Regions from separate parts of the Enterococcus sp. AAFC-DPL-6103 genome, predicted to be linked through region 2. Evidence: predicted binding sites of a transcription regulator. Region 2 holds the regulator's gene; each other region holds the start of a gene.
The links. Region 2 encodes LexA, which represses DNA repair genes until DNA is damaged. Its sites were predicted from a motif close to CNAACANNTGTTNG; they were not measured.

Region 1 (6,040 bases), 400 kb from region 2:
TTTGGGTGGCTAAACGAATTCGTTGTGCTTCCCCACCAGATAGTGTTCCAGAAGCCCGACTCAAGGTTAAGTATTCCAACCCAACATTTTCTAAAAATGACAATCGATCGTTTACTTCTTTTAAAATCGGTTTAGCAATCATCGTTTCTTGTTCAGATAATGTTAAACCTGAGAAAAAATCAACTGCTTTTTTGATCGATAATTCATTTGTTTCACCAATATTTGTTCCATTAATTTTGACAGATAAGGCTTGCGGATTCAAACGTAATCCTTTACATGTTTGACAAGTTAATTCCGTCATATATTGACGCATTTGCTCTCTCGTAAAATCACTGCTTGTTTCTTGATAACGACGAGCAATATTCTTTAGCACGCCCTCAAAAGATGCTTCCACGTCACGCACACCGCCAAAATCATTTTCGTAATGGAAATGGAATAATTCATCTGTCCCATTCAAAACAATTTCTTGATGTTCTGCTGGTAATTCATCAAACGGTGTGTTCATATCAATTCCATAACTTTCACACGCTTGTGCCAACATTTGAGGATAGTATTGCGAACTGATTGGATTCCATGGAACAATTGCTCCTTCAGCCAAGGTCTTGGTACGATCAGGAATAACTAAATCTTGGTCTACTTCTAGTTTCAAACCTAGTCCATCACAATCGGGACAAGCTCCAAATGGCGCATTGAATGAAAACAATCGTGGCTCCAGTTCGCCAACTGTAAAGCCACAATAAGGGCAAGAGTAATGTTCACTGAACAGCATTTCTTTTTCACCAATCACATCAACCAAAGCATAGCCATCTGCCAAGCGTAATGCTGCTTCAAAGGAATCGAACAAACGTGAACGAATGCCCTCTTTTACCACTATTCGGTCAATAACGATAGCAATATCATGCTTTTTGTTTTTTTCCAGTTCAGGAACCTCAGTAATGTCGAAGGTATCACCATCCACTCTTACACGAACATACCCTTCTTTTTGAATTCGTTCAAACACTTTTTTGTGCTGACCTTTTTTCTTTGCAACAATTGGTGCTAAAATTTGGATCTTTGTCCGTTCTGGTAACTCTAACACTTGGTCAACCATTTGTTCAACCGATTGACTGGTGATCTCAATGTGATCATTAGGACAGATTGGATGGCCCACACGTGCAAAAAGCAAACGTAGATAATCATTGATTTCTGTTACTGTTCCTACCGTCGAACGAGGATTTTTACTTGTCGTTTTTTGGTCAATCGAAATCGCCGGACTTAAGCCGTCGATACTGTCAACATCTGGTTTATCCATTTGCCCCAAAAATTGGCGAGCATAAGCAGAGAGACTTTCGACATATCGTCGTTGTCCCTCTGCATAAAGTGTGTCGAAAGCTAATGAGCTTTTCCCAGAACCAGATAACCCTGTAATCACTACAAATTTATCTCTTGGAATTGTTACATCTACATTTTTTAAATTGTGCTCTCTGGCACCATGAATAATAATTTTATCGTTAGCCATCTCGTCCTCCTGCTCTTTACTCCGCTGCCTTCAATTCTAAAATTGTATCGCGTAAATTAGCGGCAGTTTCAAAATCTAAAGCTTTCGCAGCATCTTTCATTTCTTTTTCTAATTTCATCAATAAATCAGCTTTTTCTTTTCGACTCATTTCATTATAAGAAACTTGGACTGTTCCTTTGGCGTCATCTTTTGCCTCTTTTGTAATAGAAATCAAATCACGAATTTCTTTGATAATCGTTTTTGGCACGATTCCATGTTCTTCATTATATGCTTCTTGTATCGAACGTCTCCGTGCCGTTTCATCCATTGCTGAACGCATCGAGTCCGTTACTTTATCAGCATACATGATTACTTTTCCTTCTGAATTTCGTGCTGCACGCCCAATTGTTTGGACAAGCGAACGTTCACTTCTCAAGAATCCTTCTTTATCAGCGTCTAAGATAGCAACCAAAGAAACTTCTGGAACATCTAATCCTTCACGCAATAAATTGATCCCAACTAAAACATCAAACTCACCTAAACGTAAGTCACGAATAATTTCCGTCCGTTCAAGGGTTTTGATATCACTGTGCAGGTATTTTACTTTGATTCCCAGTTCTTTAAAGTAATCAGTCAGATCTTCAGACATTTTTTTCGTCAACGTCGTTACAAAGACACGTTCATTTTTCTCCACTCGGTCATTGATTTCACCAACCAAATCGTCAATTTGACCCATGATCGGACGAACTTCAATCACTGGATCTAATAAACCAGTTGGACGAATAATTTGTTGGATTACTCTATCCGTTTGTTCATTTTCATAAGGCCCCGGTGTAGCCGAGACGTAGATAATTTGATGGACATGTTGCTCGAACTCTTCTAATCTTAATGGCCGATTGTCAAGCGCTGAAGGCAAGCGGAACCCATAATCAACTAACATTTGTTTACGCGCCCGGTCACCATTATACATTCCGCGAATTTGTGGCATCGTTACATGTGATTCGTCAATGACAATCAAAAAATCTTCTGGAAAGAAATCAAGCAATGTATAAGGTGGCTCTCCTTCTTTTCGACCATCCATATGTCGCGAATAGTTTTCAATGCCTGAAGTGTAACCCATCTCTAGCATCATTTCGATATCATAGTTTGTTCTTTGTTCTAAGCGTTGCGCTTCTAGTAACTGATTATTATCTCGTAACACTTTTAAGCGCATCTCTAGTTCGGCTTTGATGTTCGCAACAGCCTGTTCCATATGTTCATCATTTGTCACGAAGTGAGTAGCAGGGAAAATAGCAACGTGTCCTGTTTCACCAAGCACCTCTCCAGTTAGCGCATCTACTTCCCGAATTCGTTCGACTTCATCCCCAAAAAATTCGACTCTCAAAGCACGTTCGTCGCGTGAAGCCGGAAAAATCTCCACCACGTCACCGCGTACTCGAAACCGACCACGCTGAAAATCAATATCATTTCGTTCAAAATTGATTCCCACTAGATTCCGAATCAATTGATTACGATCAAGTCCTGCTCCTTGTCGAATTGAAACAACTTGTTTCTGATATTCAAATGGTGAACCTAATCCGAAAATACAAGAAACAGAGGCAATCACAATTGTATCGTTCCGCTCTAGAAGGGAACTTGTAGCCGAATGGCGCAGCTTATCAATCTCGTCATTGACACTTGAATCTTTTTCAATATAAGTATCACTAGATGGAACATACGCTTCTGGTTGATAATAATCATAATAAGAAACAAAATATTCAACCGCGTTTTTGGGAAAGAATTCTTTAAATTCTCCATATAATTGTCCAGCTAAAGTTTTATTATGTGCAATAATCAATGTTGGCTTATTTACTTCCTTAATCACATTTGAAATCGTATAGGTCTTCCCCGTACCGGTTGCACCTAATAAGATTTGCGCTTTCTCCCCACCAACCACACCATCCACTAATTGGCGTATCGCTTCAGGTTGATCCCCTGCTGGTTGGTACTTCGAGACAAGCTCAAATTGTTGAGAGGTATCTCTTTCAATCATTTTTCGTCCCCCTTTTCATTCATTCCTTTTCATTTTATGACTTGCAAAAAGAAAAGGAAAGCAAAGGCATTCCTTACTAAAAAATTATAACACACCGAACATACTTTCGCCACTCCTTTACCTCGGCATTCCATGTTAGAACTTCTTACATAGGATGTTAGATTTTATTGTTTTTTTCATTTTTTTAAGTTTCAGAACTTGTCTGATTCATTACTTTTCACCTATAATAAATAGATATTGAGAATTTAGGAGGTAATTATGAAAAGAAAGCATTTATTCTACTCGTTCATTTTCATAATGGCAGGATTTATCACACTTGCAACTAGTAATCCTGCCCATGCAGAAACAAACAATACGGAATCAAGTACCGCCGAGTCGATGCAGATGGCTCAGCCAAAAAAAGACAAATACGTCGTTGCTAGCGACTCTGCCTTTGCACCCTTCGAGTTTCAAAACACGGACGGTAAGTATGAAGGAATCGATGTTGAGTTAATGAAACAGATTTCCGAGCTTCAAGGCTTCAATATCCAAATGGACTATCGCGGATTTTCCGCTGCGTTACAAGCATTAGAGTCTGGACAAGCTGATGGCATGATTGCCGGAATGACCGTCACAGATGAACGTAAGCAAAGTTACGATTTTTCTGATACTTATTTTGATAGCGGAATTCAGTTGGGCGTAAAACAAGGTGATACATCAATCAAATCCTACAAAGATTTAAAAGGGAAAACAGTTGGTGCCAAAGTCGGAACCGAAAGCGCTGAATTCCTGAGCAATCATGAAGAAGAATATGGCTACAAAATCAAGTACTTCGACGCTGCTGACCAATTATATGACGGTCTGAAAGTTGGTGCGATTGACGCAATCATGGATGACTACCCTGTTCTTGGTTATGCTATCAAACAAGGTCAAAAAATTGATACCCCAATGCCAAAAGAATCTGGTGGTAAATATGCCTTCGCAGTTAAAAAAGGTGAAAACCCAGAACTTTTAACGATGTTCAATGAAGGACTTAAAGAGTTAAAGCGCACAGGCGCCTATGACAAAATCATTGATAAATATGTAGCTACTTCAAATGAGTCAGCAGACTCAACCAAAGACGAATCAACAATCATCGGTTTAATCAAAAACAATTACAAACCATTATTACGTGGTTTTTGGATGACAATCGTTCTTGCTCTAGTCTCTTTCGCTTTGGCACTAGTAGTGGGTGTTATTTTCGGATTATTCAGTGTCTCACCTATTCGTGCACTACGCATGATAGCAAGCATTTACGTTGATATCATTCGTGGAATTCCAATGATGGTACTTGCCTTCTTCATTTTCTTTGGCTTACCTGGAATTGTTGGATTTACAATTCCAGATTTCATTGCTGGCGTTATTACATTGACCTTAAACGCGAGTGCGTATATTGCAGAGATCGTTCGTGGCGGTATCAACGCCGTTCCCGTTGGACAAATGGAAGCTTCGAGAAGTTTAGGGTTGTCTTATAACCGAACAATGCAAAAAATCATCTTGCCACAAGCTATTCGAATCATGCTTCCTTCATTCGTTAACCAATTCGTTATCTCATTGAAGGATACAACAATCATCTCTGCAATCGGAGTAGTCGAATTACTACAAGCTGGTAAAATTATCGTTGCCCGTACCACACAAAGTACGTATGTTTACTTAATTATCGCAGTCATGTATTTAATCTTGATTACCGCTTTAACAAAATTAGCGAAAGTTTTAGAAAAGAAGGTGAAGTAAGATGTCAGAAAAAATCTTAGTTGAACATCTTGTAAAAAAATATGGTGAAAATACTGTATTAAATGATATCAACGTCTCAATCAACGAAGGCGATGTCGTTTGTATCATCGGCCCTTCTGGTTCAGGAAAAAGTACTTTCCTACGCTGCTTAAATCGTCTAGAAGAGCCAACGGATGGTGACATCATCATCGACGGCGCTCATTTAATGGATAAAAACACAAATATCAATCTTGTTCGTCAGCATATCGGAATGGTGTTCCAACACTTTAATTTATTCCCTCACCTTTCTGTTTTAGAAAATATTATTCTTGCGCCAATGGATTTGAAAAAGGAATCTCGCGAAGAAGCAGAAAAAAAAGCCATCAAGCTATTAGATACAGTTGGCTTAGCTGATAAAAAAGATATGTCACCAGAAATGCTCTCAGGCGGACAAAAACAACGTGTTGCGATTGCGCGTGCATTAGCAATGAACCCAGACATCATGCTTTTTGATGAACCAACCTCTGCACTTGATCCAGAGATGGTCGGTGATGTTCTGAACGTCATGAAAAAACTTGCAAAACAAGGAATGACCATGGTTATCGTTACTCACGAAATGGGCTTTGCCAAAGAAGTCGCTAATCGTGTCATGTTCATTGACGGCGGAAACTTCCTTGAAGACGGAACACCTGAACAAATTTTTGAAAATCCACAAAACGAACGCACAAAAGATTTCCTAGATAAAGTTTTAGATATTTAACCAGAGAACCTGAAACAGTTTCAAAACATGAAAAGCATCG
Region 2 (6,040 bases):
ACGGGCGCTACGGGTTTTCAGCTCTTGCATTCGTATTCCTCCTCAAAATAAAAAAACTTTAAATAAAAGTTTTCTCCTTAAAACAAACTTAATTAAGTAAATTATACGTTTATTTTGACAAAATCTCAATTTATTCTGGACGTTTTCTGCTTATGTAACACAATTGTAATGTAAAAGAAATCAAACAGTAACTTTACTTCCAATAAAACAAGCCGGGAATTTCTCCCAGCTTGTTCTTATTTTAATTAAATTATTTTATTCTTATAATTCTTCGTAAGTTTTCACAACGTTTTCGACTGTGAAACCAAATTCTTCAAGAATAATATTTCCTGGAGCTGATGCACCAAAATGATTAATGGTGATTGTTGTTCCTTCTGCCCCAACATAACGTTCCCACCCAAATGGTGCAGCTGCTTCGATTGCGACACGTTTAGTTACCGATTTTGGCAGAACACTCTCTTTGTATTCGGAAGATTGTGCTTCAAACAAGTCAAAGCTTGGCATTGAAACGACAGAAACGTCTTTGCCATTTTCAGCTAAAACTTTTTGTGCTTTAACTGCTAAATCAACTTCAGAACCAGTTGCAATCAAGATACCTTCTGGTGTTTCACCTTGTGCTGGAGAAAGTACGTAAGCACCTTTTTTCACCATGTCATCGGCCTTTTCTTTTGTTGACGGAAGAACTGGTAAGTTTTGACGACTTAACACTAAAATAGTTGGTGTTTCTGTTGATTCCATCGCAATTTTCCAAGCAGCACGCGTTTCATTACCATCAGCTGGACGTACAACATGTACACCTGGCATACAACGAACAGAAGCAAGTTGTTCGATTGGTTCATGTGTTGGACCGTCTTCACCCACTGCGACTGAATCATGTGTTAATACATAAATAACTGGTGCTTTTTGAATGGAAGCAAGACGAATAGCTGGACGTAAATAATCTGTGAATACAAAGAATGTTCCACCATAAATACGTGTACCACCGTGTAATTGGATTCCGTTCATCGCTGTTGCCATGGCAAATTCACGAACACCGAACCAGATGTTTCGTCCTTCATAATTACCTGGTTCAAAATCAGTTTCAGTAGCAACCATTGTGTTGTTTGAGCCAGATAAATCAGCAGAACCACCCCATAAGCTAGGAACTGCTTTTGAAATTGCTTGGATCATATCTTTACTTGATACACGACTTGCTTGGCTGTGACCTTCATCATAACTTGGCATCTCAGCATCCCAGTTTTCTGGTAATTTTCCAGCAAACGCATCTTCAAATTGTTGTGCTAATTCTGGATAAGCGTTTTTGTAATTAGCAAATTTTTCATTCCATTGTGCTTCTGCTTTTTCGCCCTCTTCGACCATTTTTTCATGGAAACGAGTAGCTACTTCTTCAGGCACTGTGAAATCTGGGTAATCCCAACCATACACTTCTTTTGCCATCTTGATTCCTTCATCACCAATCGGTGCGCCATGGACAGAAGATGTTCCTTCGTTAGGTGAGCCATAACCGATAACTGTTTTCACTTCAATTAGTGTTGGTTTTTCAGTTTCCCTTTTAGCTGCTTCAATTGCGTTAGAGATAGCTTCTAAATCATTTCCATCTTTCACTAGGATATGTTGCCAGCCATACGCTTCGTAGCGAGCGCCAACGTTTTCTGTGAAGGCTTTTGAAGTTGGGCCATCAAGTGAAATATCATTTGAATCATATAAAACAATTAATTTTCCTAATTTCATGTGTCCAGCCATAGAACTTGCTTCTTGAGACACACCTTCCATTAAATCGCCGTCACCACATAAAGCATAAGTATAATGATCAACAATATTAAAGTTTTCTTTATTATAAGTTGCTGCAAGGTGTGCCTCTGCCATTGCCATACCAACAGCCATGCCGATTCCTTGACCTAGTGGACCAGTTGTTGCTTCAACGCCATCTGTATGATGGACTTCTGGATGTCCTGGTGTTTTTGATCCCCATTGACGGAATTGTTTCAAGTCATCAATTGTTACTTGATAGCCAGATAAGTGGAGTAAACTGTACAACATGGCTGAACCATGCCCAGCAGAAAGTACAAAACGGTCACGATCTACCCAATTTCTCGAAGTAACAGGATTTACTTTTAAATGTTTTGTCCAAAGTGCATATGCCATCGGTGCAGCACCCATCGGTAAGCCTGGATGACCTGAGTTTGCTTTTTGTACAGCTTCAATACTTAATGTACGGATTGTGTTAACGCCTAGTTGATCAATTTTGTCGAACAAAAGAACCCCTCCAATTTAGGTTTTTTTTACTGTAATTCATTTCATGCTCATTTTAGCGGATACAGTTCAAAAAATCAATGCTTTTTTGGTATTTTTTACCAAAAACCACACTAACGGTCATGTAACCCTTTTTCTTTTTGAATTTCTTTTAATTTATCTGGTGTCACATCATTACCTTCTGGATCAACGATTTTCATTCCTTCAATATGATGTCTCATGCCAGAGCGAAAAGCTGTCAAATATTCTTCTCTCAATAAAATCTGTTCTTTTTCTTCTTCTTTTGAAAGTCCTTCAGCTTTTTTCTTTTTGGCTAATTCATTAATACGTGCAATTTTTTCAGGTGATAACATTATCAGCCCTCCTTTTTTCTCTTCTTATATTATATAAAAAAACCAAAAAAAACAACTAGCGATCTCTATTTACATACGAACATTTGTTTGAAACAGCGCTTTTTATGTGGTATTATTTAATTATTAAGTGAAAGAAGGTGTACTTTGTGGCCCGACAAACTGAAACACGACAAATCGAAGTCTTACGTTATATCCACGAACAAGTGACCCGTAAAGGATACCCACCAACTGTTCGTGAGATTGGTGAAGCTGTTAACCTTTCTTCAACATCAACTGTCCATGGACATTTAGCACGATTAGAAAAAAAAGGATTCATTTTACGTGACCCGACAAAGCCACGAGCAATCGAACTAACTGATTTAGGGTTAGATCAAATTGGGATCAAACCATCTACTATTCCAATGCTCGGAGTAGTCACAGCTGGTGAGCCGATTCTTGCAGTTGAAGATGCCTCCGACTTTTTTCCTGTTCCACCAAATTTAACTTCAGAAGAAGGCAGCTTATTCATGCTGACCATTCGTGGTGAAAGTATGATCAATGCAGGAATTTTAGACGGGGATAACGTCATCGTTCGAAAGCAAGAAAGTGCTAAAAACGGCGATATCGTCATTGCTATGACAACAGAAAATGAAGCGACTTGCAAAAGATTCTATAAAGAAAAAAAACATTTCCGTTTACAACCTGAAAATGACTTATTAGAACCAATCATTTTAGATGAGGTCTCTATCTTAGGTTTAGTAGTTGGTCTCTATCGTAGCCACATTTATTAATATAATTAAACCAAAGAATTGCAGTAAAACTTCTGCAATTCTTTTTTTATTGATCTTACCTCTTTACAAACCGAACAAACATTCGTATAATGATTTTACGAACGAATGTTCGCATAAATAAATGAGGTGAGAATTCATGAAATCAATTAGACGTATTGGCTTGGTATTACTGGTTTTATTCTTAGGTATTTTGATTGGCAATTTTGGGATCCAACCGGCATTGATTATTTTTCTTCCGTTATTCACATTATGGTTCATGTTGTGGGACGAAAAAAAATATCGTCAAGCCGAACAGCGTAGGCTTCATGAAGAACATTTCTATCATGAACATTACTTACGCTCTCGGCAATCTTGAAAGAAAAATAAAGGTAATTAATCGTTCGTTACAATCATCTATTGGCTATTATACTGAAGGCAATTGCTTGTCCTTTACTTTGACTAATCCAAAGTATTCATTCAATAAGAACTATTATTCCCCTATCAAAAAAGACGATCAAAATTTTGATCGTCTTTTTGCATTTCTTAATTAGTTGACTCTTTTTTTAATTCCCATGAAGCATCACTACCTGGTACAGATTGTGTCCACCATTTAGCAAGATATTGTTTGCCATTGTAATTTACAAGATCTCCTGCAACATATGTCCCGCCTTGATAATAATCTACACTCCCGTCCTCATTTTTTATTATTTCTTTTTCCCAAACTTGTGCAGATCCTGGAGTATCCCCTTTTGTCCACCATTTAGCCGTATAAGTTGCTCCTTGATAGGTAACTTTGTCTCCTTTCACGTAAATCGTTGTTGAGGAATAGTTAGGTACATTTTCTTTTTCTTTGACTGTTACAGTAATTGTTTGCGTTGTCTTTTCACCTTTGCTGTCAGCAACCGTATATGTAAGATCATTTGTTCCAACTTTTGAAGTGTCGACATTTCCTGCCACAACTATTTTTGATGTTAGGTCACCATCTTCTTGATCGTTCGCTGTTACGCCAGCTAGTTTATCAAAGGTTGCACCAACTTCAATGGTTTGATCTTTCAAACCAGAAAAAATTGGTTTCGTATTCGCATTAGGATCCACTACTGTAATCGTCCGAATCTTTTCTGAATGGTTTTTCTGACTGTCTACCACAGAATAAGTTATTTGGTATTCACCAGCCTTTGAAGAATCCACCGTTCCAGTCGTCGTGATTTTAGCCGTTAGATCTCCATCTTCCTGATCAATCGCAGTCACGCCCGCTAAAGCATCAAAGGAATCATTCAACTCAATTGTTTCATTTGTTGCTCCTTTGATTACTGGTGCTTGGTCTCTTATGCCTGCCTCTCCGTCAAATTCACCCATAATTTTTGAAAATTCATAGGTTTCTTGTTCGAGTCCAGTATTTTTTAAATCTTCATTCAAATCATTGTCCCGATTCAATGACCAGAAAGAAAGCATGCCAATTTGTTTTTCATTTGCATATGCTAACAAGGCTTTAGCATCAGATTGAGTAAACGTTTCGTTTGCTTGACTTGATTTTCCTACCCACGGCGTCAAACCAATTTTCTGATATACTTGCGCGTCTGTCAGGTCTTGATTGGCATCACTATAAATGCGTTTTAATTGTCCAGCTAAGCTTTCTGATGCTTGTTCAACATATGTATAGTATGTATTTGTTGGCCCTGTAACAAATGCAGGTCCAAAACACATTGTCATGATATTCACACCATGAACCTCCACCTTTTTCTGAACAGCATCTTGTAGCACATTGTATGCGTCATTGTCTGTCCCTTCACCTACTAAACCAGTCGGTAAAACAGGGAACGTATACCAAACGTCAGGTGCTTCATCACCCAGCTTATCTTGCATGATTTTGATTGCATCATTATTTCTTTGCCAAGCTTCTTTATCACGTACATGGGCACCTTCGATATCGAAATCGATTGTTGTTAATCCGTAATGCTCGACAATTTCAATGTATTTATCCGCAAGTTCTTCAGCATTATCATAGACATCTTGAAGCGGCGTGCCGTTTTCTCCACCAAATGAAACTAACACATCTCCTCCTTGTGCGCGGAATTCTTTGATTTGTTTAGCAAATGCAGTGACAACTGAACCATTTGTTCCGGTACCATCTACATTATAGTACCCGCCAAAAGAAGCCGTCTTAGGATTACTTGGATCTGATACAATAAATCCGATATTTGCATAACTGATCTGTGATTTCTTCACTTCTTGACCAAGAGGATACAATCCTTGATACCCGTTTTCTCCGTTGTACCATAAACCGCCATCAATATATGGTGCAAAAACCTTTTCGCCCCATTTCACACCTTGTCCCGCATCGACGCCTGCATAAGGAGTATTAGGATCAACATCAGGATCAATCGTCGGTTCAAATGGATTAGCAGTGACCCCTGCATTAAGAGTAACTGAACCATCTGAAGCTATTGTCCCTACCTCTTCCCAACCAGTTGAAGTTGCTTCGCCTGATCCCGGCGCTACATCTGTCTCCCCATTCTTCCACCAAGTTGCTGCATAAATTTTACCATTGTGTTTGACTTGTTTTCCCGTTGTGTCAGAACTTCCAAATTCTGTTAACTTTGTGACCTTTGACCATTCCAACCAGTCCTCTTCTGTTAAACTTGTTGTTAATTTTGAACTTGTTTTTTCTTCAGCACGAACTTGGAT
Region 3 (6,040 bases), 220 kb from region 2:
ACTTCAAGTAGCACTGTCACCGATGGTAATGAATATTCAAATAATTATTCAAATGACTATTCCAACAGTTATTCAGACAATTATTCATCCACCTACTCAGATGGTAATGGGGATTATAACCAAGACTACAATCAAGACAATGGATATGGTACTGAAAATAACTACGATCAAAACAATAATCAAGAAAATTATGAACAATATACACCGGAAGATACGAATCAATACAATTATAATGGAAATTATTAAATAAAAATGAATCGCCCCACTAAAAGTCGTCAGCCGATTTTTAGTGGGGCGATTTTTATTAATAGATCGTAAATGAGACAATTTTTATCTGTTTATTTTTTAGTTAATTTGACAACGACTTCACAGCGAGCAGTTTGTGGAAACATGTCGACTGATTGCAAGTAGTCGACTTCATAACATTTGGTTAATTCAACTAAGTCACGAGCCAAGGTTGAAACATTACAAGAGATATAAACTAATTTTTTGGCTGGATGTTTCAATAAAGATTGAATTAATTTAGCATCCAAACCAGTTCGGGGTGGATCAACGATAATTCCATCAGGAGTAAATCCTTCTTCGAGCCATTTAGGTAAAAGTTCTTCTGCCGTTCCGACTTCATAACGAGTATTGTCGTAGCCCAAACGTGTTGCATTTTTTTTCGCATCCTCAATTGCTTGGGGAACAACATCCATTCCGCGAACTTCTTTTGCATATTTTGCAACGCTTAACCCAATTGTTCCTACACCACAATACGCATCCACAACTGTTTCATCTTTTTCGATGGCTAACGCTTTGATTCCTTCTTGATAAAGAATTTTTGTTTGTTCTGGATTCAGTTGGAAAAAGGCGCGCGGTGATAAATCAAAAGTGACTTCGTTGATTCGTTCTTCGATTGCTTCTTTTCCCCAAAGATGAATCGTTTCGTCACCCATTACTAAAGAAGTTTTTTGAGGTTGAACATTTTGCATAATGGAAACTACTTCAGGCAACCGTTCGTTGATTTCACGAATCAGTGCATTTTTTTGTGGAAACTTTTGACTTCGAGTAATAAAAACAACTTGCAGTTCTCCTGTCTGGATCCCAACACGAACCATGATTGTCCGAAAAATACCGCTATTTGTTCGTTCATCATAAATAGGTAGATCATATTTATTTAACAAGCGAACGACTGTATTCATCACTTTTTGTGTTCGAGGTTCTTGAACCAAACAATCAGTCAGTGGAACTAAATTATGTGAATTCGCTTGATATAAACCAGCCTCGATTTGGTTGGTTTTTTTGTTTTTTCTTAACTGAAATTGAGCTTTATTCCGATAGCGCCAAGGGTCTTCCATGCCAATCGTTGGTAATAAAGGAAAATGACGGAAGCCAGCAGGTTTGAATTTTTCAAGTGCTTGTAAAAGCAAATCTTTTTTGAAATCGAGTTGTGCATGGTAGGCTAAATGTTGTAATTGACAACCACCACACTCGTAATAAACAGGACAGGGAGCGACGACGCGTTGGCTACTTGATTTTTTTACTTTCACAAGTTCTGCTTCTGCATAACGAGATGTCGCCTTGGTGATTTTCACAAGTACTTCTTCCTTTGGTAAAGCATAGGGAACAAAAATAATCAATCGTTTGAAGTAGCCAATGCCTTCACCATTGATACCAAGTCGTTTAATTTTTAAAGGAACTGTTTGTCCGGTTTTGACAATTGTTTCTGTCATAGGTATCTCCTTTTTTTCGTTTGATGTGGGTCTATTCTATCACAAAATCGCTGTCGGCGGGGAGTTTCTATGATATGATAGAGAATATATGTTCGAGGAGGAGTTTCATGATAACAGTGACGAGGATCAGCAAAGGCAAGGGCCCTTTTTACCAAGTCGATTTATCTGTTGGCGAGCCACTACATGTTTCAGAAGATGTTTTAATTCGTTATCGTTTACTAAAAGGACGAGAGTTAGATGAGGAACTAATCAAAGAAATCAAAAAAAGTAGTGGAGAAGACTTTGGTTTTCAGCAAGCATTGAATTATTTGAGTTACCAATTACGCTCAGAAAAAGAAATTCGTACTTATTTAAAAGAAAAAGAAATCGTTCAAGAAGATCGAAATAAAATCGTTGCACGATTGAAAGAATTAGATTTGATCAATGATCTTGTTTATGGGGAAAGCTACGTCCGAACGCAGATGCGTCTGAGTGACAAAGGACCCAGAAAGTTGAACCAGCAGCTACAGCAAAAAGGGCTAAAACCAGAAATCATCGAGCAAGCATTGAGCCAATATCTTTTTGAAGACCAAGTGGAAGTTGCCAGTATCGCCGCACAAAAAGCATACAAAAAAAATCATGGAAAAAGCCAGAAAGAGCTCTTACGAAAAATTCAACAAAATTTAATGACCAAAGGCTTCAACTCAGAAGTGATCCAGCAGGCAATTGCCCAATTGCCACAAGAAGTGGATGAGGAAGCAGAGTATGAATTGTTGGTAAACCAAGGCGAAAAATTATGGCGAAAGAATGCACGTTTTGATTTAACAAAACGTAGGATGAAAGTCAAACAGAGTCTTTATCAAAAGGGATTTAATATGGACTTGATTCAACGATTTATTTCAGAAAAGGAAGCAGAAATCAGTGAATAAAGAGTGGGAAAACTGGTCAACAGAACAGACAAAAGAATTTCAGAAAAAATTTATTGAGTGGTATGAAAGAGAAAAAAGAAATTTACCTTGGCGCTATAATCGCGACCCATACCGTATCTGGATCTCAGAGATTATGTTACAGCAAACGCGCGTCGATACAGTCATCGATTATTTTTATCGGTTTATGGAGTGGTTTCCAACAATTGAAGCGCTAGCTAATGCACCAGAAGAAAAATTATTGAAGGCTTGGGAAGGACTAGGGTATTATTCTCGTACTCGAAATATTCAAGCAGCAGCGAAACAAATCATGAGTGAATTTGGCGGGGAAATGCCGCAAACAGTTGCTGAAATCAGCTCTTTAAAAGGAATTGGTCCTTATACGACGGGAGCGATTGCTAGTATTGCCTTCGATTTGCCTGAGCCCGCAATTGATGGCAATGTGATGCGAGTTGTGAGTCGTTTGTTTTGTATTGAAGACGACATTGCAAAGGCGTCTAGTAGAAAAGTTTTCGATGAAGCAGTTCGAAGTATTATTGACGAAGAACATCCGGGAGAATTCAATCAGGCATTCATGGATTTAGGTTCAGCTATTTGTACACCAACTTCTCCAAAATGTGAGAGTTGCCCCATCCAATCTTTTTGTTTAGCAAATGAGCGTGGAATTCAAACTAACTTTCCTGTGAAAACAAAAAAAGCTAAGCCAAAAGATGTGTATTACGTGGCAGCAGCAATTCAAGATCAAGCAGGAAGTTTTTATTTGGAAAAACGGACAAGCCAAAAGTTATTGGCAGACATGTGGACGTTTCCGTTAGTTGAAGTCACACTTGAACGGTATCAGGAACTTCAGCAGGAATGGGCATCAGCCATTGACAATCAACCGAGTTTATTTGATGAGTTGCTGATTGCAGAAGAACAGAGGAATTTACCTTTTGCTCACCAGGAGACAGTTGTTTGGCAAACGCGACATTTAGGTGAGGTAGTTCATGTGTTTAGTCACTTAAAATGGCATGTCCTTTTGTTTTACGGACGAGCAACAAACGTGACCACTCAACTGTTGCCAGAATCAGAAGCCACTTTGTGGATCGAGGAAGCAAAGTTTGCTCAATTTGTTTTTCCAAAAGTTCAAATGAAATTGGTAGACCAACTTGAGAAAAATCGAAACAATAGTAATCCTTCCTAGGCAAAGAGAAAGTTTATTGATATAATAATTACGATGTCGGTGTAATGAACACCCAAACACAAAGCACAAGATGCTGCTTAAGGAAGGGTTGCTATGGGAGTTCCAAAAGAAGGAGAGTTTGTCACGATCCAAAGTTACAAACACGACGGCAAATTGCATCGAACGTGGCGTGATACCATGGTATTAAAAACAAGCGAACACTCAATGATTGGCGTGAACGATCACACTTTAGTTACCGAGTCTGACGGTCGGCGTTGGGTAACGCGAGAACCAGCAATTGTGTATTTCCACAAAAAATACTGGTTTAATGTAATAGCAATGATTCGTGAAAAGGGGGTTTCCTATTATTGTAATCTAGCTTCACCTTTTTTATTAGACGATGAAGCCTTGAAGTATATCGACTATGATTTAGATATCAAGGTATTTCCTGATGGAGAAAAACGTTTGTTAGATGTTGATGAATATGAAATGCACAGTAAAATCATGCATTATCCTAATGACATCGACTTCATTTTAAAAGAGAATGTGAAGATTTTAGTTGACTGGATCAATAATGAACAAGGACCTTTTTCTGAAGGCTATATTGATATTTGGTATGATCGTTATAAGCAATTGTCGCGAAAGTAAAACAAAAAAGAACAGCAGGCTAGAGAAAAAATTCTTAAGCCCGCTGTTTTTTTATTGCTGTGACATTTTCTTTCGCATATGTAGATGAGGCATTCCTGCATCTTCAAATGGTTCGCCATAAATTTCATAGCCTAGCTTGGAATAAAAATTCACAGCAGTTTCTTGAGCACCTAAAAGAATGGTGTTGTAGCCTTGATTTTTAGTGAATTCTTCTGCTTCCTTCACTAAGTAATTTCCTAGACCTTGTTGGCGAAAATTTTGAAGGATCGCCATTCGTTGCAACTTCATTTTTCCATTGTCTAATGGCAGTAAACGAACTGTCCCACATGGTTCTTTTTTTTCAGAATAAAGGACAAAATGAATACATCTTGCCTCATCTTTATCGATTTCTCGTTCAAGCGGAACGCCTTGCTCAACGACAAATACCTGATGTCGAATGCGAACAGCATCTAAATAAATCCCACTTAACGTATCTCTTGTTTGTACGATTTTCATTCTACAATCACCTCTTATTGTTTTTTAGTATACTGGAAAGCTTCTGAAATGAAAAGTCGTAATAATCATTCCAGAAAAAAGAAAAGTTAGAGAAGAATTTTCAAACGAGATGCGCTATACTATAAAAAAGAGAAAAGGAGGAAATCGATTGTTTGAAAAACTGAGAAATTCCAAATTGATGTTTTGGTCTTTTGAATTATTGATCTTGGCTACATTGATTTTGGTTTCTTCAAAAATCAATTTTATATTTGAACCCATTGGGACATTTTTTTCAACTTTATTTGCGCCAGTTTTAATTGCTGGATTCTTGTATTATATTTTGAATCCCATTGTTAAACTGCTGATGCGAATAAAAATCAAACGAACCTGGGCAGTCGTGCTTGTATTGCTGATGCTACTGACAGCAATTATTTGGATTTTACTGAGTGTGATCCCAAATCTGGTACAACAAATTTCTTCATTGGCTTCAAACATGCCTGACTTCATCAAACAAGTTGAAAGCTGGTTAAGAGAAATGGCAGAATGGCCGATTTTTAAAGAAGTGAATATCAGCAAATATTTAGACCAGTTAGATATTTCTTATGGTCAGATCATTCAACAATTTTTAAGTGGAATTTCTTCTAGCCTAGGCTCGATTGTTGGAACAATTGCTTCAGCAACGATTGTGATCGTGACGGCACCATTTATTTTGTTCTATATGCTAAAAGATGGCGAAAAACTAGTACCCAATATTGAGCGCTTTTTCCCAGACAAACGGAGAAGTCAAATCGTCGAGTTACTAGGTCAATTGAACCAGACATTAGCCAACTATATTAGTGGTCAAGCAATAGAATGTTTATTTGTTGGTACGTTTACCTTCCTAGGATATTTTATTTTGGGTATTGATTATGCCTTTTTATTCGGGGTGATTGCAGGTTTGACCAATTTGATTCCTTACTTGGGTCCTTATTTAGGATTAGCTCCGGCCTTCTTAGTGACGGTTTTCAATGAACCATTTAAAGCATTGCTTTGTTGTATTGTTGTGCTCGTCGTTCAACAACTAGATGGAAATATCATTTATCCAAACGTTATTGGAAAATCATTGAAGATTCATCCATTAACAATTATTATCGTTT

Region 1: a site for LexA is predicted at 3,605-3,618, ahead of uvrB (excinuclease ABC subunit UvrB). Genes of this name have one in related genera too.
Region 3: a site for LexA is predicted at 1,797-1,810, ahead of recX (recombination regulator RecX). Genes of this name have one in related genera too.

The regions. Positions count from the first base shown of each region.
Region 1 covers NZ_CM177102.1:1,091,093-1,097,132, reverse strand. The annotation lists gene uvrA (excinuclease ABC subunit UvrA) at 1-1,498, opposite strand, end outside; gene uvrB (excinuclease ABC subunit UvrB) at 1,515-3,509, opposite strand; gene AC4BC3_RS05385 (amino acid ABC transporter substrate-binding protein/permease) at 3,768-5,261, shown strand; gene AC4BC3_RS05380 (amino acid ABC transporter ATP-binding protein) at 5,263-6,000, shown strand.
Region 2 covers NZ_CM177102.1:1,488,079-1,494,118, forward strand. The annotation lists gene AC4BC3_RS07135 (glucosaminidase domain-containing protein) at 1-30, opposite strand, end outside; gene tkt (transketolase) at 262-2,256, opposite strand; gene AC4BC3_RS07145 (DUF896 family protein) at 2,367-2,606, opposite strand; gene lexA (transcriptional repressor LexA) at 2,753-3,376, shown strand; gene AC4BC3_RS07155 (hypothetical protein) at 3,513-3,731, shown strand; gene AC4BC3_RS07160 (immunoglobulin-like domain-containing protein) at 3,899-6,040, opposite strand, start outside.
Region 3 covers NZ_CM177102.1:1,704,616-1,710,655, reverse strand. The annotation lists gene AC4BC3_RS08220 (LCP family glycopolymer transferase) at 1-246, shown strand, start outside; gene rlmD (23S rRNA (uracil(1939)-C(5))-methyltransferase RlmD) at 339-1,715, opposite strand; gene recX (recombination regulator RecX) at 1,823-2,623, shown strand; gene mutY (A/G-specific adenine glycosylase) at 2,616-3,803, shown strand; gene ntdP (nucleoside tri-diphosphate phosphatase) at 3,897-4,430, shown strand; gene AC4BC3_RS08195 (GNAT family N-acetyltransferase) at 4,482-4,925, opposite strand; gene AC4BC3_RS08190 (AI-2E family transporter) at 5,074-6,040, shown strand, end outside.